Regions from separate parts of the Gracilibacillus xinjiangensis genome, predicted to be linked through region 1. Evidence: a T-box and tRNA genes for the amino acid it is inferred to sense, from the RefSeq annotation. Region 1 holds a T-box; the other holds one or more tRNA genes.
What was found. The T-box of region 1 lies ahead of glyQ (glycine--tRNA ligase subunit alpha). A T-box ahead of a tRNA ligase gene usually reads a tRNA of that ligase, here a tRNA-Gly.
Positions count from the first base shown of each region.

Region 2: it has a tRNA-Gly gene. The T-box ahead of glyQ (glycine--tRNA ligase subunit alpha) is inferred to sense a tRNA for this amino acid. The anticodon was not compared.

Region 1 is NZ_JBHSDT010000008.1:554,788-571,582, forward strand. It holds gene ACFOY7_RS13965 (NfeD family protein) at 1-840, shown strand, start outside; gene floA (flotillin-like protein FloA) at 860-1,855, shown strand; gene ACFOY7_RS13975 (hypothetical protein) at 1,922-2,383, shown strand; gene yqfC (sporulation protein YqfC) at 2,680-2,991, shown strand; gene yqfD (sporulation protein YqfD) at 2,992-4,221, shown strand; gene ACFOY7_RS13990 (PhoH family protein) at 4,224-5,174, shown strand; gene ACFOY7_RS13995 (HD family phosphohydrolase) at 5,294-7,426, shown strand; gene ybeY (rRNA maturation RNase YbeY) at 7,428-7,892, shown strand; gene ACFOY7_RS14005 (diacylglycerol kinase family protein) at 7,870-8,241, shown strand; gene era (GTPase Era) at 8,363-9,268, shown strand; gene ACFOY7_RS14015 (YqzL family protein) at 9,328-9,540, shown strand; gene recO (DNA repair protein RecO) at 9,553-10,314, shown strand; T-box leader at 10,365-10,541, shown strand; gene glyQ (glycine--tRNA ligase subunit alpha) at 10,624-11,517, shown strand; gene glyS (glycine--tRNA ligase subunit beta) at 11,504-13,597, shown strand; gene ACFOY7_RS14035 (pyruvate, water dikinase regulatory protein) at 13,625-14,455, shown strand; gene dnaG (DNA primase) at 14,844-16,673, shown strand; gene rpoD (RNA polymerase sigma factor RpoD) at 16,695-16,795, shown strand, end outside.
Region 2 is NZ_JBHSDT010000008.1:305,589-322,383, forward strand. It holds gene ACFOY7_RS12685 (GNAT family N-acetyltransferase) at 1-169, shown strand, start outside; gene ACFOY7_RS12690 (MmcQ/YjbR family DNA-binding protein) at 174-533, opposite strand; gene ACFOY7_RS12695 (GyrI-like domain-containing protein) at 683-1,072, shown strand; gene ACFOY7_RS12700 (hypothetical protein) at 1,102-1,260, shown strand; gene ACFOY7_RS12705 (hypothetical protein) at 1,392-1,541, shown strand; gene ACFOY7_RS12710 (antibiotic biosynthesis monooxygenase family protein) at 1,707-2,030, opposite strand; gene ACFOY7_RS12715 (class I SAM-dependent methyltransferase) at 2,145-2,927, shown strand; gene ACFOY7_RS12720 (potassium/proton antiporter) at 3,076-4,539, shown strand; gene ACFOY7_RS12725 (MarR family winged helix-turn-helix transcriptional regulator) at 4,579-5,028, shown strand; gene racE (glutamate racemase) at 5,041-5,862, shown strand; gene ACFOY7_RS12735 (GerMN domain-containing protein) at 6,048-7,202, shown strand; gene rph (ribonuclease PH) at 7,345-8,088, shown strand; gene ACFOY7_RS12745 (XTP/dITP diphosphatase) at 8,104-8,697, shown strand; gene ACFOY7_RS12750 (metallophosphoesterase family protein) at 8,718-9,251, shown strand; gene ACFOY7_RS12755 (hypothetical protein) at 9,414-9,650, opposite strand; tRNA gene ACFOY7_RS12760 (tRNA-Arg) at 9,974-10,047, opposite strand; tRNA gene ACFOY7_RS12765 (tRNA-Gly) at 10,049-10,122, opposite strand; gene ACFOY7_RS12770 (methyl-accepting chemotaxis protein) at 10,593-12,560, shown strand; gene ACFOY7_RS12775 (hypothetical protein) at 12,754-13,728, shown strand; gene ACFOY7_RS12780 (hypothetical protein) at 13,772-14,197, opposite strand; gene ACFOY7_RS12785 (hypothetical protein) at 14,315-14,485, shown strand; gene ACFOY7_RS12790 (histidine phosphatase family protein) at 14,631-15,215, shown strand; gene tig (trigger factor) at 15,576-16,795, shown strand, end outside.

The DNA.
Region 1 (16,795 bases):
CCATTATACGCAGAAGCAATGGCTAATCCTGATGTCGATTTGCCGGAATATGGGGCACCTGAAGGTGATTTCCTAACATTAGGACCTGACTCTGCAGTAGAAGTAGGTTATGCTGAGGCTATTGCTGACCATCGAACAGAACTCTTAACTATGTTATCACTGTCTGAAGCAGAAGTAGTCGAATTAGAACCGACTGCTGCTGAAGGAATCGCACGGTTATTAACAGATCCAGTAGTAGTTCCAATTCTACTTTCTCTTGCAAGTATAGGATTAGTTGTCGAGTTATATTCACCTGGATTTGGTATACCTGGTTCGATTGGTATTGTCTCATTAATCTTATATTTTTACGGGCATATTGTTGCTGGTTTAGCAGGATATGAGGCAATTGTGCTTTTGGTATTAGGGTTTGTTTTGATCATTGTTGAAATATTTGCCCCTGGAGGAATTATCGGCTTCATTGGTGTAGGAGCAATAGTAGCTGCTTTATTTATGTCAACGAATGATGCTGGTCATATGACAATGAGTATTGCTATTGCTCTTATTTCAGCCATAATTGTTTCTATTATCCTATTCAAAACAATAGGGTTAGAGAAAGGGTTTTTACGCCATATTATTTTAAACGATGCTACATCCACTGAGAAGGGGTATGTATCGACAATTAATCGAACTGATCTCCTTGAGCAAAAAGGAGTGACTGTTACCCCATTAAGACCATCAGGAACTGCTGAATTTGGATCTGAGCGGTTAGATGTCGTGTCTGAGGGTGGTTATATTAACGTGAACCAGGCTGTAGAAATTATTAAGGTGGAAGGATCACGTATAGTAGTTAGAGAAATTTAAATAATTAGGAGGAAGAATTATGCCAACAGATTTTGAAGGATTGTTTCCGATTATATTAATTGGGCTAATTGTTATCGTAGTTGCAGTACTATTTACATTTATCCCAGTAATGCTATGGATTAGTGCCTTAGCAGCAGGAGTTAGAGTAAGTATCTTCACATTAATTGGGATGCGACTAAGAAGGGTAGTGCCGTCACGAGTAATTAATCCATTAATTAAGGCACATAAAGCTGGTATTGATGTAACTACAAATCAATTGGAGAGCCACTTTTTAGCAGGTGGTAATGTTGACCGTGTAGTAAATGCACTTATAGCTGCACAAAGAGCGAATATTGAGTTAAGCTTCGAACGTTGTGCCGCGATTGATTTAGCAGGACGTGACGTTTTAGAGGCAGTTCAAATGAGTGTTAACCCGAAAGTAATCGAAACACCATTTATTGCAGGTATCTCAATGGATGGTATTGAGGTGAAAGCAAAAGCGAGAATTACTGTTCGAGCAAATATCGACAGATTAGTCGGTGGTGCTGGTGAGGATACAATCATTGCCCGTGTTGGGGAAGGAGTAGTAAGTACAATTGGTAGTGCAAAAGCCCATACAGAGGTACTTGAAAACCCTGATTCAATCTCTCATAATGTTTTAGACCGTGGTCTAGATGCTGGTACTGCCTTTGAAATTCTTTCAATTGATATTGCTGATGTAGATATCGGTAAAAACATTGGTGCCATTCTGCAAACAGATCAAGCAGAAGCAGATAAAAATATCGCTCAGGCGAAAGCCGAAGAGCGACGTGCAATGGCGGTTGCCCAAGAGCAGGAAATGGTTGCCAAAGTTCAGGAAATGCGTGCGAAGGTGGTTGAGGCAGAGGCAGAAGTTCCACAAGCACTTGCTGAAGCATTACGGTCAGGCAAAATGGGTGTAATGGATTATATGAATTATAAAAACATTGATGCTGATACGGATATGCGTGATGCCATCGGTAAACTTAGTGAATCTGATGAAGATGAAGAGAAGTAATGCTAAAATGAACGAACAAAAATCCTGGCAGCAAATCTCTTTTATTTGCTAGAAAGGAAGAGTACTATGGAAGATTTATTAGGTTTTCTTATACCAATCATTGGTGTTATTCTTTGGATAACGGGAATGTTTAATTCTAAAAATGAAGAAGATCAATCTAAGCCAAAACCTGTTAGAAAGTTTCCTCAGACAAATACTAATGACACTGGACAGGTAAACCATGAACCTGATCCAACCAAAGAGATGCAGCCTGCTTATGCTGAAGATATAGATCAAACAAGTTTCCAGGATCAGAAAAAGCAGCAAATGGAGCGTTTGAAACAAAGCATTCAAAGGTCAGAATCTATTACAAAGAAGCAACAGGAAATGTTAGATAATTCACCGATTCTCAAAGGGAAAAAGCAAGTGAATAAGAAACAGCCAGAATTATCGATCAAAAACAATTTAACCAGAAAAGGCGTAGCCCAGGGAATTATCATGGCAGAAGTCCTTGGAAAACCCCGTGCATACAAAAAAAGATCTTATTAATAATTTGACCGCAGATCAAAATCTGCGGTCTTTTGTATTTCAAATTCTCTGCTCAATGGTTTCTACATATACAGTAATGTGTTTCCTTCAATTGCACTCACTAATGTTCTAATATAGCAAGTTCAAGATTATCGCTGAGTCAAAAGAATTTTTTATATTTGTAAGTTAATGAAAACAGAATCAGTAAACGTATACCCATATGCTACAATTATCATTTATTGAATATCTTGGCTTTGTTTTTCTGGCATATACCCCTTGTCTTGGTCATACAATGTTGGAGAAGGGGGCGAAGTCTGTTGGCACAATGGAAAGAAAAACTAACCAGAATGATAACAAAAACATTTGATCTTCCTTCTGAAGTTATGCTGGAGCTCCCCCGAATTACAATGATTGGCTCCATTCATTTTTATATAGAAAACCATCAAGGCTTAGTCATTTTTCAGACAGATGAATTACTACTGAAAGTACACCAAGGCTATGTGCGAATCAATGGTTCTGATTTTGTTTTAAAAATGATGGTAGGTCAGGAAATCTTATTAGAAGGAAAAATAAAGGATATAACCTTTCATGATGAAAGTGTTAAAACCGAAATCGGAGGGAAAGGTTAAATGTTTTATAAAAAGAAAAATTGGTTCTCGGGAACAATAACAATTAAAGTAATTGGAGACTATCCAGAGTTATTTTTTGATTTATGTACAAGGAATGGAATTCATGTATGGGATATAAAAAAAATGGACCGTACTACCTGTGTAGGGGATATTGATCTTAAGGACTTATCAAAATTAAGAAAGATAAAAAGAAAAACAATTCATAAAATCTACTTTGAAGCAAAACAAGGATTTCCTTTTTTATTAAAACATACGTTATATCAAAAACCACTTCTGATTGGATTTATGATAGCAGTGTGTTTTATTTTTTTATTATCGAATATGGTTTGGAGGGTAAATGTTGTCGGTCTGGATGAAGAATTAGAAAATAAAGTTTTTGAACAATTAGACAGTTATGGTGTATCACCAGGGAATTTTCAATGGAATATTGAATCACCAGGCGATATCCAGAACCAGCTAATCAAAGATATTCCGGAATTATTGTGGATTGGTGTAACGAAAAATGGGACAGCCTATCATCTAGAAGGGGTAGAGAAAACGCGAGTTGATATAGAGGAAGAGGGGGTTCCAGGCCATCTTGTTGCAACAAAAGAAGGGGTAATTGTTGATATATACGCAGAAAAAGGACAACCACTAGTCAAAGTAAACGATGTGGTAGAAAAAGGGGATATACTAATATCTGCCTACTTGAATGATAAGGAGGTCGAAGGGGATGAAGAAAAAGAAGAAAAGAAAGAAACCGATAAGCAATCGCCCCTTATCGCTAAAGGGGAAGTGATTGCAAAGGTGTGGTATCGAAGTACCATTACAATCCCTGTAAAAGATAGTTATGATGTCCTGACAGGTGAAAGTTCTGTTAAACATTACTTTAATGTATTTGATTTCTTGATACCGGTTTGGAATTTCCGAAACCCTAGCTATAAAGAGGTACAAATGGAAACGGAAGAAAAGGAGTTTTATTTTCTTAACTGGAAGCTGCCTGTCAGTTATGTAAAACAAACAATTTTAGAAAAAGAAGAAATTCTAGAAGAAAGAACTATTGAAGCAGCTAAATCGTTGGCTAAAGAACAAGCAGTTCGAAGGCTAAAACAAATGATTCCATTAAATGCAAAAATAGAAGATGAAAAAGTTTTGCACGAAAGGGAAGAGAATGGTAAAGTAAAATTAACCATATATTATACTGTATTAGAAGATATAACGAAGCGACAACCATTAACTCAAGGAGACTGATTATGCCAGAAGATTTAAAAGTTATTGATCTACAATTAGAAAATGCAAATGAAGGACTAGATTTATTCGGTACAGAGGATAGACATTTAAAACAATTAGAAGAACAGTTAGCTGTATCCATTGTTTCCAGAGGGGAACAGATTAGTGTTTCAGGTAGCGATTCAGATATAATTATCGTTGATGAAGTATTAAATGGTTTACTTACCATTATTCGTAAAGGAATTCCTATCTCTGAGCGTGATGTTATTTATGCGGTTGAGTTGGCGAAAAGAGGAAAGATTGACCAGCTAGCAACATTATTTGAAGACGAAATTACAAAAACAGCAAAAGGGAAATCCATTCGTGTAAAGACTTTAGGTCAACGTAATTACTTACAGGCTTTAAAACAGAATGATCTTGTTTTTGGTATTGGACCGGCCGGAACCGGAAAAACCTATTTAGCTGTTGTTATGGCTATACAAGCATTAAAAAGCGGGAAAGTAAAACGCATAATTTTAACAAGACCTGCAGTGGAAGCTGGTGAAAGTTTAGGTTTTCTGCCAGGTGATCTGAAAGAAAAAGTTGATCCGTATTTGCGCCCATTGTACGATGCATTACATGATGTGCTGGGAACTGAACATACAATGCGATTAATTGAGCGCGGGACAATTGAAATCGCGCCATTAGCATATATGAGGGGCCGAACACTAGATGATGCGTTTGTTATATTGGATGAAGCACAAAATACAACAGCCGCACAAATGAAGATGTTTCTAACACGGCTAGGTTTCGGATCAAAAATGGTTATTACAGGTGATGTAACACAAATCGATTTACCGAAAGGTGTTTATTCTGGGTTAGTTGAAGCAAAAGATAAGTTAGGTAATATGAAGGGGATTAGCTTCGTTCATTTATCACAAGCAGATGTTGTGAGACATCCAATAGTTCAAAAAATCATTGAAGCATATGAATAATTATATAAATTGAGATAAGGACACTGGTTCATACTATAAAAGGCACTGCACTATGTAACTTGGTGATAAAGCCGGTTTTTGTAAAATTGAACCTTGTCTTTAAAAAATGAGGGATTGTAATGAACAAAGATCGTATCATCCAAAAATTAACACACTACTTCCGCCATGATTGGTTGCGTTACCTGATGACAGCCGTATTATGTACTGTCATTTTTTTCTCATTGACATATACAAATGTATATATGGAAACATATGATATTGAGAAATTTTCGACAGCTAAGGAAGCGATACGATCCCCTATTACAATCGAAAATACAAAGGAAACGGAAAGAAGAATCAGAGAGGCTGTTCAGTCTGTAGAAGACCATTATGAAATCTCATCAAATGTAACAGAGGAACAAGTAATGGCAGTTAACGAGATTTTTGAAGTAATAGAGAAGATTGAATCAGAAGATTTAAAGGAAGTATTGTCCAAGACGACAGTAACCGTGAACGATAAGGTAGCCTATTTGAAACAATTAGTCGAAGAAGATTCGGTGAGAGAAATGAATTCTGCTGTTTTTATTGCATTGTTTGAAGCAGAAGCAAGTGACCGTTTACTGGCAAAAGAATTACTAACATCTTCCTTATATGACGCTTTTCACACAGGGATAAAAGTGGAAGAGGAACAGCAGGTTATTAGCAGCATTGAGCAAAAATTAAGCTATTCAACACTGGATTATTCATTTGTTCAATCGCTAAAACCACTGATAGAATATGGAGTTGAACCAAATTCCTTTTTCTCGGCTGATCAAACAAATGAAGCACAAAAACAAGCCAGAGAAGGGGTTGAACCTGTGCTCATCAGAGCCGGTGAACTAATCGTAGAAGAAGGACAAGTAATCACTAATGAGTTATATGAAGAATTAGAGATTACTGGGTTGTTGAATGAGAAAAGAAACATCTTTCCGCTAATTGGTCTATTAATTCTAATGTTACTGTTAGGAATGGTGGTTTTTTTAGAACTCAATCATACAAGCAATTCTTCCTATACAACCAGAAAATTAGTGGCGATAATTGTGATGAGTGGAGTAATTGTCGGTGTAATGAAAGTAATCAGTTTTTACGTCACAACAGTTAACCCTTTATATTTTATTACACCAATTGCCACTGTATCCATGTTATTAAAGATACTAATTAAAGAAAGAATGGCCATTGTGTTTTCGATTATTTATGCAGTTGTGGGCAGTGTAGTATTTAATGCGAATATTCCAGGACTGCTTAATATGGAAGTTGGAATCTATTTTCTGATTACACAGTTAGTTAGTATTTATTTCTTGGCAATAGTGAAAGATAAAGCTGCTATTGTTAAAACAGGAGTGGGCGTTGCCTTGATGAACGCCATTACTGTATACCTATTTTTATTATTATCATTCGAGAAATATGACTGGTCTGACTATTTATTGTTTGGCAGTTATGGATTTTTATCAGCAATTATTGCAACAGTATTAACTGTCGGCATGCTTCCCTTCTTTGAATCAGGGCTGGGTATATTATCTGATTCCAAATTATTAACATTATCCAGTCCAAATCAGCCTTTATTGCGAAAGTTATTAATTGAAGCACCTGGAACCTACCATCATAGTATTATGGTAGCCAATTTGAGTGAAGCTTCATGTGAGGCGATTGGCGCTAACGGATTATTAGCACGAGTTGCTGCATATTATCATGACCTTGGTAAAACAGTCAGACCACACTATTTCATTGAAAACCAAATGGGAATGAAGAATCCTCATGACTATTTGGATCCATATCAAAGTGCTGACATTATTTTGCAACATCCGATAGATGGAGCAAACTTATTAAAAAAAGAAAAGCTCCCTCAGGAAATTATAGACATTGCATTACAGCACCATGGTACAACATTGCTTAAGTATTTTTATTACAAAGCAAAAGATAAGAATGACAATGTAAAAGAAGAGGATTTTAGATATGCCGGTCCTAAGCCTGCTACAAAAGAGGCAGCTGTTGTTTCTATTTGTGATTCGATTGAAGCTGCAGTCAGATCTTTGTCTAATCCTGACCAGAAAGAGATTGAGAAAATCGTCTCTTCTATTTTCCAGGACCGTATGTTAGATGGTCAGTTAAATGATAGCACACTAACTTTCATGGAGTTAGAACAAATGAAAAATGTGATATGTGAAACATTAAAAGGAATATACCATTCAAGAATTCAATACCCTAAAACAGAAAACATGAAGGAGGCTAAGTAGTATGGAAATTGATTTTATTGATGAAACGAATAAAATTTCTAGTGATCAGATCGAGCAGATAGAGGATTTATTATTATATGCGGCCAAGGCGGAATCTGTGTCAGGTTTAGCAGAGCTTTCCGTCACATTTGTTGATAATACAGAAATTCAGCACTTGAACAAACAATATAGAGATTTAGATAAACCGACAGATGTCTTATCATTCGCATTAGAAGAAGAGAGTGAAGGTGAAATGGCGATAGCAGGAGAGGAAATACCTGTTATTCTTGGAGATATTATTATCTCTATCGATAAAGCGGAAGAACAAGCTAAAGATTACAATCACTCATTGTCAAGAGAACTTGGCTTTTTGGCATTGCATGGCTTTTTACATTTGCTAGGTTACGACCATATGGAAGAAGCAGATGAAAAAAAGATGTTTGGCAGACAAGAGGAGATCTTAAATGGCTTCGGATTATCGAGATAAAGGACGCTTTTATTTCGGGTTTAAATATGCATGGAACGGGTTATTATATGCAATAAAAAGCGAAAGAAATGTGAAAATACATTTGATTGCAATGATCATTGTTTTTATTCTTGGTATATTAACAAAGCTATCTTCGATTGAGTGGGCGGTTCTTTGTTTAACATGCAGTGCCGTAATAAGTATGGAAGTACTGAACACAGCGGTAGAAACTGCTTTAAATTACCTGGAACCAAACAAAAAAGCAGCAATCGGCCTTGCAAAGGATCTTGCAGCGGGAGCAGTTTTAGTTACAGCCATATTTGCTGTTATTATTGGCTGTTTTATCTTTCTTCCTCACTGGATAGATTAATTTTAGCAAATTATCATATATGTAAAAACATTACCACTAGTTTTGTCGAAAGTATGAAATGGAGTAAATTTTATTGTATGATATACATATACAAAGCAACATGAAAAACGGAGGAACATCAATGGAAAAAACATTTAAATCAGGATTTGTAGCAATTATTGGCAGACCAAATGTAGGAAAGTCTACTTTTATGAATCGAGTAATCGGACAAAAAATAGCAATCATGAGTGATAAAGCACAAACAACGAGAAATAAAATACAGGGTGTCTATACGGATAATGATAAGCAAATTGTGTTTATCGATACACCTGGTATTCATAAACCGAAACATAAACTTGGGGATTTTATGGTAAAAATCGCTGAGAATACGTTAAATGAAGTTGATGCCATAATGTTTATGATTAATGCAGATGAAGGTTACGGACGTGGTGATCAGTATATTATTGATCGGCTTCAATCAAATAAGACACCAGTTTTCTTAGTTATCAATAAAATTGATCTTGTAACACCTGATGAATTATTGCCGCTTATACAGCAATATAAGGACAAGTATCCGTTTCAGGAAATTCTCCCAATTTCTGCACTAGAAGGAAATAATGTGGAACATCTGATGGATGTTTTTACAGATTTCTTACCAGAAGGTCCTCAATTCTATCCGGATGATCAAATTACAGACCATCCTGAACGTTTTATTATCTCAGAATTAATAAGAGAAAAAGTTCTTCACTTAACAAGGGAAGAGATACCCCATTCAGTTGCTGTAGTTATTGACCAGATAAGTAATAGAGGCGAGAATGATAAATTGCTTGTACAGGCAAGTATCATTGTTGAGCGAAAGTCTCAAAAAGGAATCATTATTGGCAAACAGGGACAAATGCTAAAGGAAATTGGCAAAAGAGCACGCCAGGATATTGAAGGATTACTCGGTTCCAAAGTATTTCTTGAATTGTGGGTAAAAGTACAAGAAAATTGGCGAAATAAACCCCATCATTTATATGAACTTGGCTTTAAGCAAGACGAATACTAGGTTGTTTCTGTGTCAGCATTCGCCAAACACCATACATGGTAAATATTATTACTAATTGAATGACTGTTTTGGGTTATTCTATTAATGAGCACAATGAAAGACAACCAAAAGGAAAGGTGAGGTTTGTTGTGATCGATGTACCATGGAAAATTTTCAGTCAAACGGGTAATATAGAAGCGTATTTGTGGATGAAACAAATTGAACTAGATGAAACCACGGAAACAGACCAGGAATCCTTAGATGATTCATTATTAGAAGACACACATTTTTAAACTAGAAAGGGAATGGTGAAACTTGTGTTTGAAAAAGTGGAAGGCTTTATCTTAAGAACACAAGATTATGGGGAAACACATAAAATTGTCACATTACTAACACCAACAATGGGGAAAGTTGGAGCAATAGCACGAGGAGCAAAAAAAACCAAAAGTAGAATGGCTGCTGTTACGCAGCCTTTTATTCATGGCTCTTTTTTAATTCAACCGGGAACGAACCTAGCAACAATTCAACAAGGGGAAGTTATTCATTCTTTTCGAAAAATTCGTGAGGATATTTTTCTAACGGCATATGCTAGTTACTTAGCAGAATTAACTGATAAAGTCCTGGACCCGAAAAAATATGATCCTGTCCATTATAAGCAATTATTGCAAACATTAGAATGGCTGGAACAAAATAAAGATCCGGAAATCCTTACAATGATTTATGAATGGAAAATGTATCAAGCAGCAGGTATCGCACCAGTTGTGGACCATTGTGTTAACTGTGGCAGAAAAGAGAATTTGGCATACTTCTCTATACAAGAAGGCGGTGTCCTTTGCCAACCATGTCATAACAAAGATACTTATGCTTTTTTTCTGAATGAAAATTTGTATAAGCTGCTTTGGCTACTTTCGTGGGTTGATTTAGAGCGGATTGGTAATATTTCAGTTAGAGAGGAAAATAAACGTCTATTAAAGCAACTCATGGATCAATACTATGAAAGGTATGGCGGATATTTCTTAAAGTCCAAGCGCTTCTTAAAGCAAATGGATATGCTGCGAGATAGTTAAAGGTTGACAATAAAATAGATATCTCGTATTATTTAGTAATAAATTAAACATTGTCTGTATTGATAGAGAGTAGTACTAAAATGGCATCCATTTGAAGCGAATCTAGGACGGTGCAAGCTAGATATTGGAACTTTTAGGAAGGAACTCTGGAGCAGTTATTTTTAAAGTGGTTATCTCTTTATAAGAGATAACAAATAGGGTGGAACCGCGGGCAACCCGTCCCTATGCTTTATCATCAAATATGATAAGCATAGGGACGGGTTTTCATGTGGGGAAAACTAATCTAACTTACATTGGAGGGAATTAGTAATGAATATACAAGAAATGATTTTAACATTACAGAAACATTGGTCAGACCAAAATTGTATCTTAATGCAAGCATACGATGTGGAAAAAGGTGCAGGTACCATGTCACCAATGACCTTACTTCGCAGCTTAGGTCCAGAACCCTGGAATGTTGCATATGTGGAACCATCAAGAAGACCGGCAGATGGACGTTACGGGCAAAATCCTAATCGTCTCTATCAGCACCATCAATTTCAGGTAATCATGAAGCCATCACCTAGTAACATCCAGGAATTATATTTACAATCATTAGAGAAATTAGGAATTAACCCGAACGAACATGATATTCGTTTTGTCGAAGATAACTGGGAAAATCCGACACTAGGTGCAGCTGGATTAGGTTGGGAAGTATGGCTTGACGGAATGGAAATTACTCAATTCACTTATTTTCAGCAAATCGGCGGTTTAGAAGCCAAACCAGTTGCTGTTGAAATCACTTATGGTATTGAGCGTCTCGCTTCTTATATCCAAGATAAAGAAAATGTATTTGAGTTAGAGTGGACAAATGGAGTTACAGTTGGAGATATTTTTTATCAACCGGAATTTGAACATTCTACATATACATTTGAGGAATCAGATACGGACATGCTTTTTAACCTGTTCACAACATATGAAGAAGAAGCAAAACGAATCATGAATAAAGGCCTTGTTTTTCCAGCATATGATTATGTATTGAAGTGTTCTCATACTTTTAATTTGCTTGATGCCAAAGGTGTTATTTCTGTAACTGAACGTACTGGATATATTGGAAGAGTTAGAAATTTAGCAAGAGAAATCGCCAAATTATATGTAGCAGAACGAGAAAGACTGGGATTTCCAATGTTGAAAGGAGAGAATAACGTAAATGACAACAACTAATGTTTTATTTGAAGTTGGGCTAGAGGAAATGCCTGCACGTTTTATGAATCATACAGAAACACAATTAAAAGAAAAAACAAAAGCATGGTTAAATGATTTGCACTTAAATTATGACCAGATTACAACATATATTACACCAAGAAGATTTGCAGTAGTTATAAAGAATCTGGAATCTAAACAAGCAGACCAAGAAGAGGAAGTTAAAGGACCTGCAGAGAAAATCGCAAAAGACGAAGATGGCAATTGGTCTAAAGCTGCGATAGGCTTTTCAAAAGGGCAAGGTAAAGATGTAAATGATATTTATTTCAAGGATATAAATGGAACGAGTTATATCTTTGTAAAGAAATTTACCGAAGGAAAGAGGGTAGAAGAACTGTTACCAGAATTTAAGGAGATTATCTTAAACCTTCACTTTCCAAAGAATATGCGTTGGGCTGATCAAAACTTAAGATTTATTAGGCCAATTAAATGGATTGTTGCAATAAATAATGACAATGTAATACCATTTGAAATTACAGGTGTTAAGACAGGACAGGTAACATATGGACACCGATTCTTAGGTGGTGAGGTTGTTATAAACGACCCATTGCAATATGAAAAGCTCTTAGAAAGAGAGTATGTGATTGCAGATGCGAATAAACGTGAACAAATAATTGTGAATGGCATCAAGGAATTAGAAAAAGATAAAGGATGGGTAATACCGATTGACAAAGATTTATTAAATGAGGTAAAACATCTCGTCGAATTTCCAACAGTATTCTGCGGAACATATAATAAAACCTTCTTAGAGATACCGAAAGAGGTTTTGATTACCTCAATGAAGGAACATCAGAGATATTTTCCTGTTCAAAATAAACATGGCGATCTGCATCCATTTTTCGTTGCGGTCCGTAACGGTACATCTGAACATATTGATACAGTATCCCGAGGTAACGAGAAAGTTTTACGAGCAAGATTACAGGATGCTCAGTTCTTTTATGATGAAGATCAAAAACTTCCAATTGAAAGGAATCTAGAGCAACTGTCCCGTATGGTTTTTCAGGAAAAGTTGGGAACTATTGCCGATAAAGTAGAACGAGTAACAAAGATTGCTTCGATTGTTTCAACCTATTTAGGGCTCAATAATCAAGATAAGGACAAAGTGATAAGGGCGGCAGAAATATGCAAATTTGATCTTGTAACAAATATGGTGACAGAATTTACCGAACTCCAAGGTGTTATGGGGCGTAAATATGCTGAAATATTTGGAGAAGATAAAGAAGTTGCTAGAGCAATTGAAGAGCATTATATGCCCAAAAATGCAAATGCTGAATTACCTGAATCCATTGTAGGAGCAGTAGTAAGTATTGCTGACAAACTTGATACAATTGTGGGATGTTTTACTGTTGGATTAATTCCAAGCGGTTCTCAGGATCCTTATGCTCTTAGAAGACAAGCCTTGGGAGTAGTGCAAATTGTTCGCGATAAAGGCTGGAAGATTAATATTAGTGAATTATTAAAACAAGTACAAACACTGTTTGAAACCCATGTGAGTACCGCTGACGAAAAAGAAGCCGTTCATTCACAATTAGAAACATTTTTTAAGCAAAGGGTAGCATATATTATGAAAGAGGAAAAAATTGAAACAGATATTATTGACGCGGTTCTGGTTAACGAATTGCAGGATATTTCATTCATTTTAGCTAAAGCGCAAGTATTAAGTACAAAACGTACAGATATGAGCTTCAAGGATAAGCAGGAAGCTTTTGTTAGGGTGCTTAACCTAGCGAAAAAAGCAGAGGATTATTATACTGTAAATCCAGAATTATTTGTCAATGATGAAGAGAAGAAATTATACCAAACTTATCAATCAATAATAGAAGACTTAGATAAAGAACTTCAATCGAATGCAGCAGAAGAGTCGCTAGAGGTATTGTCACGTATCGTAAACCCTGTACACCAGTTTTTTGATAATACAATGGTTATGGATGAGGATAAGAAGATACGAGAAAACCGCCTTGCACTATTATTAGTGATAGCAAACGAGATCATAAAATTTGCTGACCTTGCTGAAATCAATTGGAAACAAATGCAAGCCTAAGTAGAATGCAGGAGGAAGCATGAACATATGGAAAAAACAATCATTTATGTTGTATCAGATTCAGTAGGTGAAACAGCTGAGTTTGTTACAAAAGCAGCATTAAGCCAATTTATGGATGAGAATGCATATGATCTTTATCGCATTCCATATGTAGAGAATATAGAAGTTTTGCGTGGTGCAGTTTACCACGCAAAACAATTAGGGGCATTGATAGGTTTTACATTAGTTAACCCAACATTACGTGAATTTTTAATCCAGGAAGCAACAAATAAACAAGTTGAATGTGTTGATATCATGGGACCAATGGTAGAAGCAATGGAGAGAAAGTTTAATAAAAAGGCCAAAGAAGAACCTGGATTGATACACCGGCTGGATGATGATTATTTCAGAAGAGTGGAAGCAATTGAATTTGCCGTTAGATATGATGATGGCCGGGATCCGAGAGGTGTAATGCAAGCAGATATTGTCTTAATTGGTGTATCTAGAACTTCGAAAACTCCTTTATCTCAATATTTAGCTCATAAAAGACTGAAAGTAGCGAATATACCAATTGTGCCAGAGGTAGATCCTCCAGAATCCTTATTCAAAATTCCAACACATAAATGCATTGGTTTAAGGATAAGCCCTGAAAAATTAAACGGTATCCGTAAAGAGAGACTGAAAAGCCTTGGGTTAAATGATAATGCGAGTTATGCGAATTTGGAACGAATACACGAAGAACTGAGTTATTTTGATAAATTAATTCAAAGAATTGGTTGTCCGGTTATCGATGTTTCTAATAAAGCAGTAGAAGAGACAGCTAATATTGTCCTTAATATGATAAATCAACCATATTGGAATATAGAAAATAAAGAGTAAATAAAGAAAATTCCCATTATGGAACCTTTTGGTTTGGAAAAAATAATAATTTGTTTTATAATTATAATTTGTGAAATGAATAAATATACGATTATTTTCTCGAATAATTAAACTATTTAAAGCTTATGTCCTAATTTTTATATAAATTATTCAGTAAAAGAAGGAATTTATTTATTTTTGTAGAATTGTTAATCATAAGTTATTTATTTTTTTCGACAAAATAAATTATCGATGTTATGTTTTTTAGAAGCATACTTGTTTAATTTCCGTAACATAAGGTAATAGGAGTATAGAGTACTACAACAATTTTTTAGATTAATTCAGCATGAAACGAGAAAAATGTCGAATGAAAAGAATGATACAGACCTGATTGAAAATGGTGATTACTATGGCAAATCAATATCACTTGGATGATGAAACGATTGCTGCGATTCAATCATCAAACGATATTGTAGATGTCGTTGGTGAGTATGTACAATTAAAGAAGCAAGGAAGAAACTATTTCGGTTTATGCCCATTCCATTCGGAGAATACACCTTCTTTTTCGGTCAATCAAGAAAAGCAAATCTTTCATTGTTTTGGTTGTGGAAAAGGAGGAAATGTCTACACATTTTTGATGGAAATTGAGGGCTTTACTTTTCCTCAATCTGTTCAGCACTTAGCTGAAAAATCGGGCTTTCAATTAGATATATCAAAAAATGCTGGTCAAAATGATGATCGATCTGCATCTGAAGAACAATCTATTCTTGAAGCTTATCAATGGTTAGCTAAGTTGTATCATCATTTGTTATACCATACAAAGGATGGAAAAAAAGGATTGGAATATTTGCATCAAAGAGGTTTTACTGATGAAACAATCGAAAGATTTCAAATAGGATTCTCGCTTCCATCAAAGGATTTTATCGTGAAATTTCTGGAAAAGAAAGGTTACCACCGTCAATTAATGGTGAAAGCTGGTTTTTTAATTACAAATGACCAAACTAATTATTTTGACCGGTTTAGTGGGAGAATAATTTTTCCTATACGAAATGCGATTGGTAAAACAGTCGGCTTTGGTGGCCGCTCTATTGGCGATCAGGAACCTAAATATCTGAATAGTCCGGAATCGGAACTCTTCCAAAAAAGTAAGCTTCTTTATAATTTTGATAATGCAAGAAGCGAAATCAGAAAAAGGAACGAAGTAATACTGTTAGAGGGTTATGCTGATGTCCTTGCATTACACCAAGCGGGAGTGCCGAATGTTGTAGCGTCTTTAGGCACTTCATTTACTGACTCACAAGCAAATATAATAAGAAGGTATGTAGAAACCGTTGTTATTTGTTTTGATGGAGATAAGGCAGGTCAGAATGCAACATACAAGACATTAAAGCTTCTGAAGAAAGTTGGCTGTCATGTAAAAATTGCAATGCTTCCAAATGGATATGATCCGGATCAATATATTCAGGAATACGGTGCTGACGATTTTCATCAAACTATTCTGGAAGCAAGTGCTTCTGAAATGACTTTTTTGATTAGTCATCTAAGAAATGAATATAATCTTAATCAAGAAGGAGATCGACTAAGATATGTCGAACGTATAATTAGTGAGATAGCCCTACTTGATAGTTCTATCGAAAGAGATCACTATTTGCGGGAGTTATCCGATCAATTTTCCTTATCATTTGAAGCATTACAGCAAGATTTAGTAACGAAATTGAAAAATAGCGAAAAAAATGATGATAACCGTAAAAACTTTGGTAATACTAATGAAAGAATTCATAACAATTACCAAAATAAGCAAAAAGTATTACCAGCTTATCATAACGCTGAAAGACGTTTAATTGCATTTATGCTTCAAAATGCTCACATTGCAGATCGGGTGAAAGAAGCATTAGGTTCTAAATTCAATATCGAACAACACCAAATTATTGTAACCTATCTATATGGATTTTATGAGGCTGGAAATCAACCGAATCCTAGCCACTTTCTTACATTAATAGAGGATAAAATGATACAGAAGTTGGTCGTAGAGTTATCTATGCTCGACTGTAATTGGGATATTTCAGATAGAGAGTTAGAAGATTACATTAATACAATTTCAGCTGAACAAAACGGCCATAGCAGAATCAAGGAACTGGAAAGAGAACAAAAAATTATGGAAAAAACAGATCCAGTGAAAGCAGCGCAAATTGCTATGGAAATCATCAAGATAAGGCAACAATCAAAAAGAGGAAGTTAGCTTTTGGAAGGAGGGGCACTCATGGCAAATAATAAACCATCACGTTCTAAAGAACCTGAATTAACGTTAGAACAGGCCAAGGAACAACTGCTAGAAGTCGGTAAGAAACGTGGTGTATTAGC
Region 2 (16,795 bases), 250 kb from region 1:
AAAACTTGCACAAAAAGCCGCTCATGCTTTCGTCAAAGAATGCTTCAATCAAAAGAAACTGCCATATTGGGAATGTACGGAGAGTAATAAAGCCTCCATTTCAGTTGCGGAGAAATTAGGCTTCAAACCATATTTTCACTATATTGGGTTTGAATTTTCATTATCCTGATCCATTATTGTTGGATTTCTTTTTGAATATATTTTGGTAAACTCTTTAGTACAAGTTGATAGGAATGATTGATTAGTTTTTCAGTAAGTTCCAAAGGGATGGAAGATGAATAGTAAATAGAAATCCAATGTTTTTTGTTCATATAGTATCCTGGTTTAATCTCCTTATATTGATCACGTAATTCCTCCGAAAAAATCGGGTCACATTTTAATGTTAAGATCGGTTGTTTCTCAGAATCTTCACCAACAAGTGCATACATTTTGTCAGCTACCATAAACCGGTACGCATCCCATTCTTCCTTATACTCTTGAGTGGAACTAGGGAGACTTAAGCATATTTTTGCAATAACATTACTATCAATCATAATTTTTACCCACCTTTTCATCATTTAGAGATTTTGTTATTTTTCAAAGCTTAGAACTGTCCAAAGAACCCCTGCTGATGAGATGTATTTACATTTTAACACAGGAATGGAAAAATGTTATAATATTAATGAAAGAGAGGGAAGTACTAATGAAGATAAAATTAATCAATCAAATAAGCACAAATAATTTTACTGATGATAAACTTATGGAGAAAATCCAGCATTTGTGGAAGCAAGCGTATCAAAACATTGATGATAAAAAAATACTGTATGGTGTTTATCATAATTATGAGAGTAATTATAAAGGAGATTATTCACTAGCTGTGGGTATAGAAGACCCAAATAAGTCCGACGTACAAATAAATGAACATGCTGATTATCAAGTTTTCCCTGTCGATGCAAAAGATGAGGCAGGAATTATGAAGACATGGCAACATATATGGAATTTGGAAGAGTCAGGAGAGTTAAAGCGAGCATATACGGTGGATTTTGAAAAATATTATCCGGATGGGACAATAGAAATACATATAGCAATATAGAAAATCCAATGAATTCAGGTGGTGTATATATGGAGAAGATTATCGAACCATTTCATGAACAATCCAAGTTAGGACGATATTTTCTTACCGTTTTCTTATCATATATAACGTGTCGCAAAATTAGGAAATTAGAAGAAAAACGGACATTGCTAAAAGAAATATATGAATCAAATGCAAGAAAGTTATAGAAGGACAGAGGGATCAATTACAGAAAAAGATCAACTAAATCTCCAGATGGACCGATCAACAGAGGATACTCGCGATTTTTATTGTAATTTTGATTTCCGAGAAGTCTAATGTATGTGAGAAGGGATAAAAAGTGACTCAGCAGAATTTTTTAAACAAAATTCCGATGGTGAAAGACAGCTCCTCCGTTCGTCAGTTAACAAAAGGGTATTCCGATGATAAGAAATATGTATTAGATAATAATTACTTATTAAGAATCTTCCCCTCAGATGATAATGATTGAAGGTTACAAGAATTCCGAGCGATTCAGCAATTAGAGAACGTTTCTAATATGAGAAGTCGTCCTTGATCATGCCAATTTCACGATGATTATTCCGAAGTGGTATCAACAATCATAGTTTCATAGAGTGCCAGACAGCAAGGTGAATGGACACTCTTCCATGTACTCTTATGAATTAGCGGGTTGCTTGACTGCTTTTACGGTATACATTTTCACTTCCATATGTAAAAGAAAGTCTGGTTTTGGTTTGCCGCGGTTTGCTTTATGTCCAGCGATATGTGCATCACTCTTCTCCCATTGTTTCCAATGAGCTTCTGACTCCCAGCGGATCATAATGCAAACTTCTTGTTCACCTTTTCGTGGTTTTTCTTCCATTATCGTACTGTCTACAAATCCTTCTTGTTCTTCGATAATACCTTTGGAACCAAATTTCTCAATAAGTTGGTCGGCATAGCCTTCTTTAATGACCATTCTACGCATCATTACAAACATATTTCCACCTCTTTCCTTATATTGTTATTTTAATTGATATTAGTTATCATTGTCAATTAATTCACTTGGTGTGACAGCCGATACCAAAATGTTAAATGGAAAGGATGATTGCCAATGTCCGAATGGCCAGAGTTAACGAAACGATCTAGACAAAAATGGGAAGAGAATGCAGGTTTTTGGGATGATTACATGGGGGAGGAAAGTAATGCATTTCACAGAGATATTATTCGTCCATCCACAGAAAAATTGTTAAAAATAAAGAAAAGGGATGTCATTCTTGATGTTGCTTGTGGCAATGGCAATTTTTCCAGAAGATTAGCAGAATTAGGTGCAAAAGTTACAGCAATTGATTATAGTAAAACAATGATCGAAAGGGCAAAATTGAGATCAGAATCCATCATCCAATATAAGAGAGTTGATGCAACTGATTATGAGGAAATGCTTAAATTAGGTATTGATACATATGATAAGGCGGTTTCCAATATGGCGTTAATGGATATCTCTCATGTGGAACCATTAATAAAAGCACTCTCTCTGTTAATAAAATCAAATGGTAGATTTGTTTTTTCGATTGTACATCCCTGCTTCCAAGTTCCCGGTGCTCGAAAAGTGACAGAAACGATTGATGATAAAGGCCGACAAATCACAACACATAGTGTTCAATTATCCAACTATATAAAAATGGAGCAATATGAAGCGATTGCAGTTAATGGTCAACCATCCCCGCATTTGATGTTTCATCGGCCGTTATCGTACTATGTCAACATGTTTTCTCAATATGGTTTTGTACTTGAAAATTTAGCTGAGCCGACTTTCCAAGAAGAAGCAACCAATATATTTGAATGGATAGAAATACCACCAGCAATAATTTTTAGTTTTCGTAAACTATCAGGTTAGTGAGCACTTCTTTATTGAAAGTGTTCTTTTTTATTCACTAAAAAACAAGTGATGGCAAATTGATTAAAACCATTCTTAATTAAAAAAGATGCTAAAACGGATAATTTTCGTTATTATTATAGTAGAGAGAACTATAGGGGGCTACTAGATGCTTGATGTCATAAAGGAAGCTGATCAATTTATATTGCTGGCAGCATTAATCCTAGTAATCAGTATAATTGTTACGAAATTTTCTAATCGTCTTGGAGTACCATCATTAGTTCTGTTTATTATACTTGGCATGGTTATCGGTAGTGATGGTCTTGGTTACATTTATTTTGACAGTGCGAACATTGCTCAGCTAATTGGTATGGTTGCATTAATTATTATTTTGTTTGAAGGTGGGATTCAGACAAAATGGGCAACAATAAAACCAGTAATGGCACCAGCACTTACATTGGCAACACTTGGTGTTTTGATTACTTCAGGAATTATTGGTGTTACTGCTAAATTAATATTCGATATCACATGGCTTGAGGCAATGTTAATTGGTTCTATAGTTGGCTCGACTGATGCAGCAGCAGTGTTTGCGGTATTAAAAGGGAAGAACATCAAAGAAAAATTACAATCAACATTAGAAGCAGAGTCCGGGACGAATGACCCGATGGCTGTATTTTTAACATTATCGATGATCCAATTAATGCTCATAGATGATCTGGCAATAGGTGGGCTCATTTTTAGCTTTTTTTGGCAAATGGGTGCGGGTTTAATTATAGGATTCCTTGTAGGGAAACTTGCGACACTTTCTATCAACCGAATTAACCTTGATTCAAGCGGCCTTTATCCGTTGCTTGCCTTAGCTTTTGCCTTTATCACCTACAGTTTGGCAACACTTGTTAGTGCAAGTGGTTTTCTGGCGGTTTATATCGCTGCACTTGTTATTGGTAACTCAGACTTAACCTATAGACATTCCATTCTTCGTTTTAATGAAGGATTTGGGTGGATGGCCCAGATTACCATGTTTATTCTTCTAGGGTTATTCGTATTTCCTTCTACATTATTTACTACATCTGTGCTATGGAATGGTTTGTTGATATCTTTAGTATTAATGTTTGTAGCAAGGCCTGTTGCAACATTTCTTTCCTTATATTTTTTCCGTTTTTCCGTGAAAGAGAATATTTTCTTGTCATGGGCAGGATTAAGAGGGGCTGTTCCGATCGTGTTGGCATTATTTCCCGTATTGTTAGGGCTGGAAAATAGTCAATTGTTCTTTAATGTGGTCTTTTTCGTTGTGTTACTTTCTGCATTAGTTCAAGGATCAACGATTACGAATGTAGCTGCATCCCTCAACTTGTTAGGCCCAGAGAAGAGGCAAGTGAAGCATTCACTCGAGCTTGTTTCCTTAGGCAGATCGAATGTGGAAATGGTTGAATTTGAAGTGCCATCAGCTAGTGAATTAATCGGAAAAAAGTTAAAAGATATCACATTTCCAAACAGAGCAACAGTTAATGCAGTTATCCGAAATAACCAGGTGGTGGCCCCTGCAGGTGATACAGATATTAAAGAAGGAGACGTGTTATATATTCTTGTCCATAAAGGTTCGGAACATCAGTTAAACCAACTGCTAAAATAGTTCAATCGATTTATTTTATAAAAAGGGGGAGGTTAAATCTTGTCAAAGGATACGTCAAAAGATACAATTGCGGATGTTGAAAGAGAATTGCGCTATATTGCTGGAATAATTAAACAGCAAGGGCGGGAAATATTGCATAATTATCCGATTACTGCACCTCAGTTTATTGCCTTACAAATGCTGTTAGAACATGGTGACTTAACATTAGGAGAGCTATCACAGAAAATTCATTTAGCGTTTAGCACAACAACTGATTTAGTTGATCGAATGGAAAAGAATAACATTGTGAAACGGGTGAAAGATTCGAAAGACAGACGAGTTGTGCGCATACATTTATTAGATGAAGGCAAAGAAATTATTAAAGAGGTTGTTGAAAAGCGGAGAGAGTATTTGGGAAAGGTCTTAACAAATGTGAAGGAAGAAGACATTAAAGACTTGTCCCGACTATTGCATATATTGCACTACGAAATGAAAGAGAACAAGAATTAAAGAGGCGATAAAATGAATCAACCGATTGGCGTTATTGATTCAGGGGTTGGTGGTTTAACGGTTGCAAGTGAATTGATGCGCCAGCTGCCAAAAGAATCAATTATTTACTTAGGAGACACCGAGAGATGCCCATATGGTCCGAGACCTAAAGAAGAAGTGGTCCAATACACATGGGAAATGGTAAATTTTTTATTGGAAAAAAATATTAAAATGCTAGTAATAGCATGTAACACAGCAACAGCTTATACGTTGCACATACTAAGAGAACAGTTAGATATACCAGTTGTTGGCGTTATTCAACCAGGAGCAAGAGCTGCTATTGCGAATACGAGAACGTACAATATTGGTGTAATAGGGACAGAAGGCACGATAGCCAGTGAAGCCTATCCTGCTTCCCTTAGACATATTAATGCAGGCATTACTGTTCATGGTTTAGCATGTCCTCGATTTGTCCCACTAGTTGAAAGGGGGCTTATTTCAGGTGAGGAAGCATATCAAATTGTGGAAGAGTCATTAGAACCTTTAAAGCAACATAAGCAAATGGATACGTTAATTTTAGGTTGCACTCATTATCCAATGATTAGAGAATTAGTTCAGGAAGTAATGGGATCAACTGTTGCAATTATATCTTCCGGTGAAGAAACTGCACGTGAAGTAAGTACCATTTTAGGATTTAAGAAGACATTTTATACAGGCGATAAAGCAGCAGAGCATCAATTTTATACAACAGGTGATCCGATTATTTTTGAACAGATCGCTTCCCGATGGCTCGAACAAAAAATTGAAGCAGTGAACAAAATACAATTAACTCAAGTGAAAAGCATGGAGAAATAATTCCCATGCTTTTTTTATCGCGCAATTTTTTGTTGTTTTTGCGGGTCTGTTACTTCACATAAGTGTATTCTTATGGTAGTAATTGGCTGGTGTTCTTTTCCATAATTTCTTCCACTCTTTTTTGTTCTATTTCTTACGAGAGCTCGTATACATAGTAGTACAAACCATCGTAGGAGGTATCGGTTATGAAAATCGATTTCACAAAAAAGCTGATAGGAATACTTTTAGTAAGCATGTTATTATTGACAGGTTGTGGAGTGTTTCAAGGTGAACAGACGTTAGAGCAGCTGGATGCACCACCTGAAGAAACAACATTAACAGAGGATTTGGATACTATTTCTGATGAATTAACAGGAGCTGATGGGGAAGAAGAAATAGAAGAAGGAATCGAAGATGGTGTAGAAGAGGACGATAGTGAAGGAGATTCTGAAGGCGAGGATCCAATGAATTCTTCAGACACAGTATCCCGTGTGCTTTATCTCTTAGATAATAATGGACTTGTCGTTCCATATGAAGTAGAATTACCTACCCCTGCATCTAAAGAAGTAGCAAAACAAGTGTTAGAATACTTAGTAAAAGATGGTCCGGTAACAGGAATGCTGCCAACAGGATTTGAAGCAGTATTACCAGCAGGGACAGAGATAATGGACTTGAACTTGGAACCAAACGGTACATTAGTTGTAAATGTATCGGAAGATTTCCAAACATACCAGCCAGAAGAAGAACAACAGATATTGGAGGCAATGACTTATACATTGACTCAATTTGAAAATGTGGAACGAATTAAATTATGGATAAATGGTGTGGAGCAAAATGAGATGCCTGTTAATGGAACACCGGTTTCCCAAGGTTACTCACGGGAAAATGGAATTAATGTTCATCAGTCAGAAGGAATTGACCTAATGGAAAGTGAAGCGACTACGCTTTACTTTCCAATGCAAGCGGAAGATGAATCGGTTTATTACGTACCAATCACACAACATGTTGAGAAAGATAAGATAAATGAATATGAATCTATTGTACAAGCATTACTAAATGGACCAAGCTTTGATTTACCACTACAAAATTATATCAACACAGGATCACACCTTACACAAGCGCCGGTGATGCAGGATGGAACCCTTTCCCTGACTTTTAATGAAAATATCTTGACAAATAGTGAAAAAAGTATATTAGCTGACGAAGTGATGAGATCCCTTGTATTAACATTAACAGAACAAGAAGGAATTGAAGCAGTGGAAGTATCTGTTGAAAACCATGAACAAGTTGTGAATGAAAGTGGACAACCTTATACGGCACCCGTTTCAAAAGAAATGGTTGTACCTACAGATAGTATTTAATTGTTCGAGTAATAAGAGTTAGAAAGTGTATTTCCTGAATCGCCCCATACTTTTTATCGTATGGGGTGATTTTTCTATGTATGAAACTTAAACAGTTATGCAAAATATGTTAAGATTAGAAGGAATGTTAGGAGGAAGTATGATGCGAGAATCAGGGAGAGCAGTGAATGAGTTAAGAAAGATTGAAATGGTAACAGACTTTACGAAACATGCAGAAGGGTCTGTTTTAATCACAGTTGGTGACACGAAGGTGATCTGTAATGCAAGTGTTGAGGATAGAGTACCACCATTTATGCGTGGAACTGGAAAAGGCTGGATAACAGCAGAGTATGCTATGTTGCCGCGTGCAACAGAAACAAGAAATATTCGTGAGTCATCAAAAGGGAAAGTATCCGGAAGAACAATGGAAATTCAACGTCTTATCGGTCGTTCTTTACGTGCAGTCGTTGATTTGGATGCAATTGGAGAACGAACCGTTTGGATTGATTGTGATGTCATTCAAGCAGATGGTGGAACCAGAACTGCATCAATTACTGGGGCATTTGTCGCAATGGTTCATGCATTTGGAAAATTGGTTGATAAAGATGTATTAAAGAAATTGCCGATTACCGATTACTTAGCTGCTATATCTGTTGGCGTTTTGCCAGATGGTACCGAAATATTGGATCTGGAATATGCAGAGGATTCCATTGCAGCTGTTGATATGAATATTGTGATGACAGGTAAAGGTGAATTTGTTGAGCTCCAGGGTACCGGTGAAGAAGCGACTTTTTCGAGACAACAGCTAATGAAGATGTTAGAGCTTGCTGAAGGTGGTCTGAATGAGATTGTGCAAATCCAAAAAGATGCGATAGCCCCATATGCAGATAAATTAGAGATCAAATAGGGAGTTTTTCTAAAGATGAAAGAGATAATTATTGCAACGAAAAACCGCGGGAAAATGAAAGACTTTGAAGCACTCTTTACTCCATTGAATATAAAGGTTACATCTCTTTTAGATTTACCTGAAGATATAGAAGATATTGAAGAAACTGGTACAACTTTCGAAGAAAATGCTGCAATCAAAGCGGAGGCCATTTGCGAAAAGTTTGGCATTGCTGTAATTGCTGATGATTCTGGATTAGAAGTGGACGCACTAAATGGTGAGCCGGGTGTGTATTCTGCGAGATATGCAGGGGAGAAAAAGGATGATCAAGCTAACCTTCAGAAGGTATTGGCAGAGTTAAAGGGTGTTCCTGATCACAAACGGACAGCCCGGTTTGTTTGTGTATTAGCCGTTGCCCAACCTGGTGAAAAGACGGTTTTTAAACGTGGTGAATGTGAAGGGACAATTGGCCAAGAGCCGATTGGCGAAAATGGCTTTGGTTATGACCCGATATTTTTCCCAATAGGCAGTGACCATACAATGGCTGAAATGTCTCCGGCAGAGAAAAATAAAATAAGCCATCGCAGAAAAGCATTAGATCAATTGATAAATTGGCTAAAGGAGCAATAGAAAGAAGGGAGTGGAACCAAATGCCTAAAGTTCTCATCATCAGTGACAGTCATGGCTGGGAAAGCGAATTGTTAGAAATAAAGGAACGCCATCAACATGAGGTCGAAGCAATGATCCATTGTGGTGACTCTGAATTACTACATAGCAGCGAAGAATTATCTGGCATGAACGTTGTTAAGGGGAATATGGACAATGATGATAATCTGCCAGAAGAAATTGATTTTACTGTTGATAACTTGCATTTTTTTGTTGCTCATGGTCACATGCATCAAATAAAATTCACATTACAACCGATTTCGTACCGCGGGGATGAAGTTGGAGCAAATGTTGTATGCTTTGGTCATTCGCACATTGCTGGGGCAGAAAAAGCGGAGAATAAGCTGTTTATCAATCCTGGCAGTATTCGTCTCCCAAGGTCTCAACATCCCGGCTCTTATGCCATATTGTCAGCGAATAGGGATCTATCTGATGTAATTGTTCAATTTTATACAAAAGATGGACAGGAAATCAGTGCATTGACTTATCAAACATCATTAAAAACACAGCAGGTATAGGTTGCCTGCTGTGTTTTTCATTTATATGGAAACGGTATACCTTATAAAAAACAATTGATCCAAGTTTGAATATGAAATAGTCAGTCCATATGCAATACATATTTGGGTGGTAGCTCTCATCTACTGCCTGTACCTTGAATAAATTATTGCATGTCATTCATCCTATCCTTCCGATTCATACATTGACCCGCCAACAATTCGCTTGGGACTTATGAATATCCCATTTAATACAAGATAGATGAAACAAACAATACTAATCGATATTACTTGTGCTGTTGTCTCACTCTCAACTATACCGCTTTTCACAAGAAAAGCAGCCAGTTTATCAAACAACCAGAAAAAAGCCACAAAGATAAATTCCAGAATTTTAGAAAGGATGTCCCCAATAAAATTTCCCACATCTTCCTAGATAATACTCTCCCTTGCTTGGATGATTTAATGCTGCTTTAGTATTCCTGAAGTATGTAATGTTTTTATAAGTAACAAATTATTCCTATTAATATTAACATATATAGAAAAATAGTAAGAGATTACCCGGAAAGATTGTTTGTAGTCTGCCGATAAAGTTAATGGAAGCATAATTGCTATCCAAGAATTATAATAGAGTTTAGAGTTGAATGATCGAACAGAACATTTGGGGAATTCACCATTGTGGTACGCCCGAATAATTTTTATAAAATAAAAAAACCTTGAAATGATGGACACTTCAAGGTTTTTGACTACGTCCCAGGAGCGATTCGAACGCCCGACCTACAGATTAGAAGTCTGTTGCTCTATCCAGCTGAGCTACTGGGACATGGAGCGGGTGAAGAGAATCGAACTCTCGACATCAGCTTGGAAGGCTGAGGTTTTACCACTAAACTACACCCGCATTTGGTTATGTACTTTTTTAACGGACAAGTAATATTATATAAAGTAATGTGCCGAATGTCAACACAATTTCACAAAAAAATTATTCTTTTTTGCTTTTCTTTATTTTGATGTAGAAATCCTTACAAATAAAGCCTGTCAGAACAATAATCAACAGAGCCATCACCGTTAAAGTAAAAGTATTAGAAAAACTTTGATAAATACCGATTGCAAACCCAACTAACAGGATAAAAAGGTAAGTGATTTTAGAGAAATTCATAATGACTAAGAAAGAGTACCTTAGTGTTCACCTCACAATTGATTTATATAATTATTATAACATAATTTATTTCTTTTCTAATAAGTGATTGATTTTAGAATGAACTCCTTTTAATTACCTCCCTATTTGCCAATGTGATATAATTCCATCTTAGATAAAAAATTCTGCTGACAATTAAAGTGGTCGGCGGGGCAATTTGAGGGGGAAGTTTTTTGAGAAAGTCGATAAAATCGAAATTATTTTTGCTTTTTTTATTGTTAGCAATCGTGCCAGCAATACTAATCAGTTGGTTAGTGATCTCCAAGACGAATGACAGCTTTACAAATGTAATGTCAAAAAGCCAACTAGAATCGAAAATGCTGATCGAAAACCAGTTGCAATCAGAGATGAATGAATTACTTGACATAACCAAATTATATGCATCAAGTGAAGAATTAATAGAGGCCTTCGCTAACAAGGACCGTGATAACTTACATGAGTCCGTTACACCAGTATTCGAAAGATTACAAAGAGAACATGACTGGAATGTATTTGAATTTGGAGATGCAGATGGCACGGTTTACTATCGTGGACATAATCCAGAAGAATTCGGTGATAACAAAAGTGATAAACAAGCGATTCAATCAGCATTAAACCAGGAAGCAAATGTTGGTTTTGAATCAGGGAATAGCGGGATGACGATAAGAGCCTTTGTACCAATTATTTCAAATGATGAAGTGATTGGGACATTACAAACAGGATTAAAGCCAGAAGTTGTAAATGAGATAACCAGTTCACTTGAAGGTGTTGAGATAACAATTATCAATAAAGAGAAAGAAGTTATTCTATCATCTGCAGGGAATGACGGTAATCTAAGTACAGCAGCACAGGAGAGTGTCGCTGAAGCATTTGAAGGTAAAGAAGTCACAAACAATAATAAGGACAAATGGAAATATTACTTACCATTATTCGATCCTGCTAATGCGAATGTAGTTGGTGTGATAGAAATAATAGAGGATGTAAGTTTCTTTACGGACATTAATAAAGAAATTCTGCAAAGTATACTAATAATAGGTCTAATCATCATCCTGGTTATTGGAATTGTTGCATGGTTAGTAAGTGATCGCTTTACAAAACCAATTATGAAAGTCACTGAAATAATGTCAGAGATTGCGAATGGGAATTTAAAAAACGATTGGTCAGGAAAAATCAGCCCGGATGAGATAGGTGTTTTAGTAAATGCTGTTATACATACACAGGATACACTGCGAGCAATGATTGAAAAGGTTCAGCAAACGTCTCATTATGTTCGGAAGGAAACAGTAGAAATGAAGCAAGCCTTTGATGAAATAAACGTCAGCAGTGAACAGATTGCTGTAACGATGGATGAAATAGCGAATGGAACAGAGGTACAAGCAGACACTACTGCCCAAATTGCGGAACAGATGAATCAATTTTCCAATAAAATTAAGCTTGCAAGTGACAGTGGAGAAAAGTTGTTTCAGTCTGCAGAACAATTAAAAGGAATCACCCATAGTGGCAGTGAGTTAATGCAACATTCTATTACCCAGATTAAACAAACGAATGAAGACATTCAGCAAACAGTTTCACAAGTAAAAGGGTTAGAGAATCAAACAAAGGAAATTACAACAATTATTCATGTGATACAAAATATAGCAGAACAAACGAATCTATTGGCACTAAATGCTGCAATTGAGGCTGCCAGAGCAGGGGAAGAAGGAAAAGGATTCGCAGTTGTAGCAGACGAGGTCCGAAAATTATCTGAACAGGTTTCACGATCAATTGATGAAGTGACAGTTATTCTGCAACAGCTGCAAGCAGAAGCTTCTGTTGTTGCAAGGTCATTGACAGACGGTTCTGATCAGCTTGTTCAAGGAACAGAGCAGATTGGAGAAACGGGGAAGAGTTTTCAACAGATTCAGAACTCTGTATATACTATGATCAACAATATTGAAAATATATCCAGTAACTTCCATCATATTGTTGGAAATAATGAAAAAATATCCAGTTCAATAGAGAATATTGCAGCAATCTCAGAACAATCTGCAGCAGGGGTGGAAGAAACTTCTGCATCAGCTTCGGAAACGAGTCAATCCATTGGTAATATACTAGATACGGTCAAAGGGCTTGAAAAAATGTCAAAAGAGTTAGAGAGTATTGTAGAGGGGTATCAAGTGTAATAACAGGAAAACTACATCAGCAGGTGTAGTTTTTTTGTTAACGATAGTGGAATAAATTGAATACTTTATTGTTTTTTGGGGTATAGAAATATAGCTTCCGTATCAAAATAAAACAAACATAGGAATCCACTTGAGTCTTTCTGCTATTAAATCTATAATAGTAATAATATGATAGTAAAAGGTAGGTGAAACAATGCAGGAAGAAAAAGAGAAGATAATTATTTTCCCAAAATGGAAAAATGACTTAGAACATGAAGCGAAATTAGCAATGGAAGGCAGTGACTTCCAAACAGCATTTCAATATTTCCAAAAGTTGACTGAAAATGGTGTAGAATCTCCAGAAGTATTAACAGGTAAATTAATTTGTATGATGGAGCTTAATATGGAAGAAGAAGCGGAAGAACTGTGTGAACGGCTCATATCAAAGAAAGATAATCATTATTATTCTTACATACATATATATGCAACATTACTGTTTCAAGCTAGTAAATATCATCAAGTCATGTATTTAATCGAGGATGTACTGGAAGAAGAGGTACCCTCACCTATTAGTGGACAATTAAATCAGATGTATCAGCTTAGTAAAGAATTACAGCAGCAAGTGGATATACAGACAAACCAGGAAGTGCTTCAAAAATTGAAGGAAGCGATTGAGCAGAAGAATGATCGCCAGCAATGGTACATGGTGAAGCGCTTACTTTATCTGGGGGGCCAGAAAGACATACCTCTCTTAAAAGAAATGTTGGTAAAGGAAGATATACACCCTGTTGTTAAGACAGCGATATTAGAGTACTATGTTAATAATAACTTAACTGGTAACATACATATTGAGAAATTCAAAGTAGAAGAGACAATTGACTTACATAAAGCAGAAGTGATTCCTATTACATTCTTTGAAGGCATCTACCAACACTTAGATCACTTGCAACAGAATGATCCAACTAGTTTCCAAATGATCCAATTCATTTTACAGAGGTTTGCCTATGTTTACACACCATTTTTGCCTCAAGAAGAGAATTATTCATTATTTGCAGAAACCTTAGAATATTATGTGAATCAAAGCTTTCAATTTGAGGAAGAATTCCGTGATTTTAGTAATGTAAAAGAGCACTACATAAAGATGATTGAAATGTCAGAAGCTTTATATGGGTCGATTCTTGAGATATAATAATAGATGTTGCTTGCCGATCTTCTTCGGTCAAGCAGCACTATTAAATAACTAATCCTTTTTTCTTCGCATCCTCATCCATGAGTGAGCCAATCCCTAAACCGATCCCTATACCGATAGGAATACCTAGACCGATGTTATCAAATAATGTTAAGCCAAAAACCACACCAAGACTTGTGCCTAATGCCATATATGTGGCTAGGTAATAGCCGCTGGTGATACATTTATGTTGTTTCATCAGATGGGATTTTGCCTGTGAAAAGGTTTGTTGAAAGTCTCTCACTTCATCACCCGTTGCATCTATTTGCATAATTTTTAATTGATTTTCTATGTCTGCTAATAATTTCTTGCATTTCATACACTCATCACTGAATTGTTCTAATTTAGTGATAATTTTTTCTATTTTGTTAATATCGAGGTTTTCAGTACTTTTGCTTACTTCTTCTAATAGGTTCATGATGTCACTCATTTTCATACCTCCATCGTATTTTCTTCTTATATATACGCGAAACGTGTACCATTGGTTTCAATTAATTGTTGCATTTTCAGTCCAATTCATTAGAAAATCGGTCTAAGGAGGAACAATATGGGGCGTTTAGAGACAATACGTGCATCCGAGAAGCAATATCATGATTATTGTTATGATAAAAATAAGTTATTTGAACAAGGTTCATGGTTGCACAGGCCTGTTAAAACAGTTATAGAGTTAGTACCACTTCTTAAGGGGATTAATCAGCCATATGTTTCTCGATCTTGAAGCCGGAGCTGGCCGGGATGGCGTGTATGGAAGAAAGAAGTGAAGTTTCTGGAGTATAATATAATTAGAGATAGCAAATCTGTATTATTAAAAACAAAAGCAGTCACCTATGTGGTGCAAAAATTAAATTAGGGAGTGGGTCGAGATGACGACAGTTTGTTTAGTAAGACATGGTGAAACAGATTGGAATGCCGCTGGGAGAATACAGGGAGCAACCGATATTCCATTAAATGAAAGTGGGAAACAGCAAGCGAGAGAATGCCGCGATCATTTACAAGCTGACAGTTGGGACGTATTAATCACAAGCCCACTGAGCAGAGCGAAAAAAACGGCTGAAATTATTAATGAAGCATTACAATTACCATTAATAGAGATGAATGATTTTGCTGAGCGATCCTTTGGCGAGGCTGAAGGATTGACCGTTGAGGAAAGAAAACACAGGTTTCCTGACGGGAATTACCCAAATCAAGAAACGAGAACTGCACTTAATGAAAGAGTGTTAAAAGGTATGGCTCGGATTCAGCAAACTTATCCGGGGAAAAAAATATTGCTTGTTGCTCACGGTGCTGTCATTAATGCCATTTTATCGATTTTTTCTGAGGGAGAAATTGGTGCAGGAAAAACATTACTAATGAACGCATGCCTTAATAATATTGAATATGCAGAAGAGAAATGGAAGATACATAATTACAATGTAATTGATCATTTATCAGGAATAAAAAACGTGTAAAGAAATAATGAAGCGAAGGGCTGATCGACAAAGTCTTTCGCTTTTTGTTCATTTAACCATCACAGCTGAGTTATCTTCTAACCATAAAAACAGGATGAAAATAACTGAAATTATGACAGAAAGCGACAAACAGTTCGGATCGAAGATATAGGATTTTATAATCACTTGCATTTTCTCTATCTATATAGTAAATTCCATGTAGTAATCAAATCACAATAAATCAGTTATGCCTACATTATTATTGAAAGCATGCACTTTTATGTTATAATAAGATGGTTGCAATTTGCGTTCGGTCTATTATAGAGTGTTTATTGAATGAACGTCAAATATACAGATTTATTTATGTTGGAGGGAAATTGAATGACAGCAAAATGGGAGAAACAAGAAGGTAATGTCGGCGTACTTACTATTGAAGTGGACGCAGACAAATTTGATAAAGCACTAGATCAAGCTTTTAAGAAAGTTGTAAAACAAGTACAAGTTCCGGGCTTCCGTAAAGGAAAAATGCCTCGTGGATTATTTGAAAAACGCTTTGGTGTAGAATCACTTTATCAAGATGCAGTAGATATCATTCTGCCAGTAGAATATACTAACGCTGTTGAAGAAACTGGAATTGAGCCAGTGGATCAGCCGGAAGTAGATATCGAACAAATTGAAAAAGGAAAAAATCTTATCTTCACTGCAAAAGTTACTGTTAAGCCTGAAGTGAAATTAGGTGAGTACAAAGGACTAGAAGTAGAAGAAGAAAGCACGGAAGTAACAGATGAAGATGTAGAGAATGAATTAAAACAGCTACAAGAACGCCAGGCAGAGTTAGTTGTCAAAGAAGAAGGCGAAGTAGAGAATGGTGATACAGCTGTAATCGACTTTGAAGGATTTGTTGATGATGTGGCATTTGAAGGCGGAAAAGGTGAAAATCATTCATTAGAAATCGGTTCTGGTTCTTTCATTCCAGGTTTTGAAGAACAACTTGTTGGTAAAAAAGCTGGAGAAGAAACGGATGTGAATGTAACTTTCCCTGAAGAATACCATGCAGAAGATCTAGCTGGTAAAGAGGCAACATTTAAAGTGAAAATTCACGAAATTAAAGCAAAAGAATTACCGGAGTTAGATGATGAATTTGCTAAAGACGTGGATGATGAAGTGGAATCTTTAGATGAATTAAAAGAGAAAACAAAAAAACGTCTGCAAGAGCAAAAGGAAACAGAAGCAGATAACAACAAGCGTGAAGCTTTAATCCAGCAAGCATCTGATAATGCAGAAGTAGAAATCCCGGAAGCTATGGTACAATCAGAATTAGATCGTATGCTTCAGGAATTTGAGCAAAGACTGCAAATGCAAGGTATGACACTTGACATGTACTTCCAATTCTCAGGTCAAGATGAAAATGCGTTGAAAGAGCAAATGAAAGAAGATGCTGGCAAACGTGTGAAAACAAACTTGACATTAGAAGCAATTGCATCTGCTGAGAATGTAGAAGTAACCGAGGAAGATGTTGAAAAAGAATTAGAGTCAATGGCTTCTACGTACAAAATGGAACTTGACCAAATTAAACAGGCACTTGGCGGAAACACTGCTGG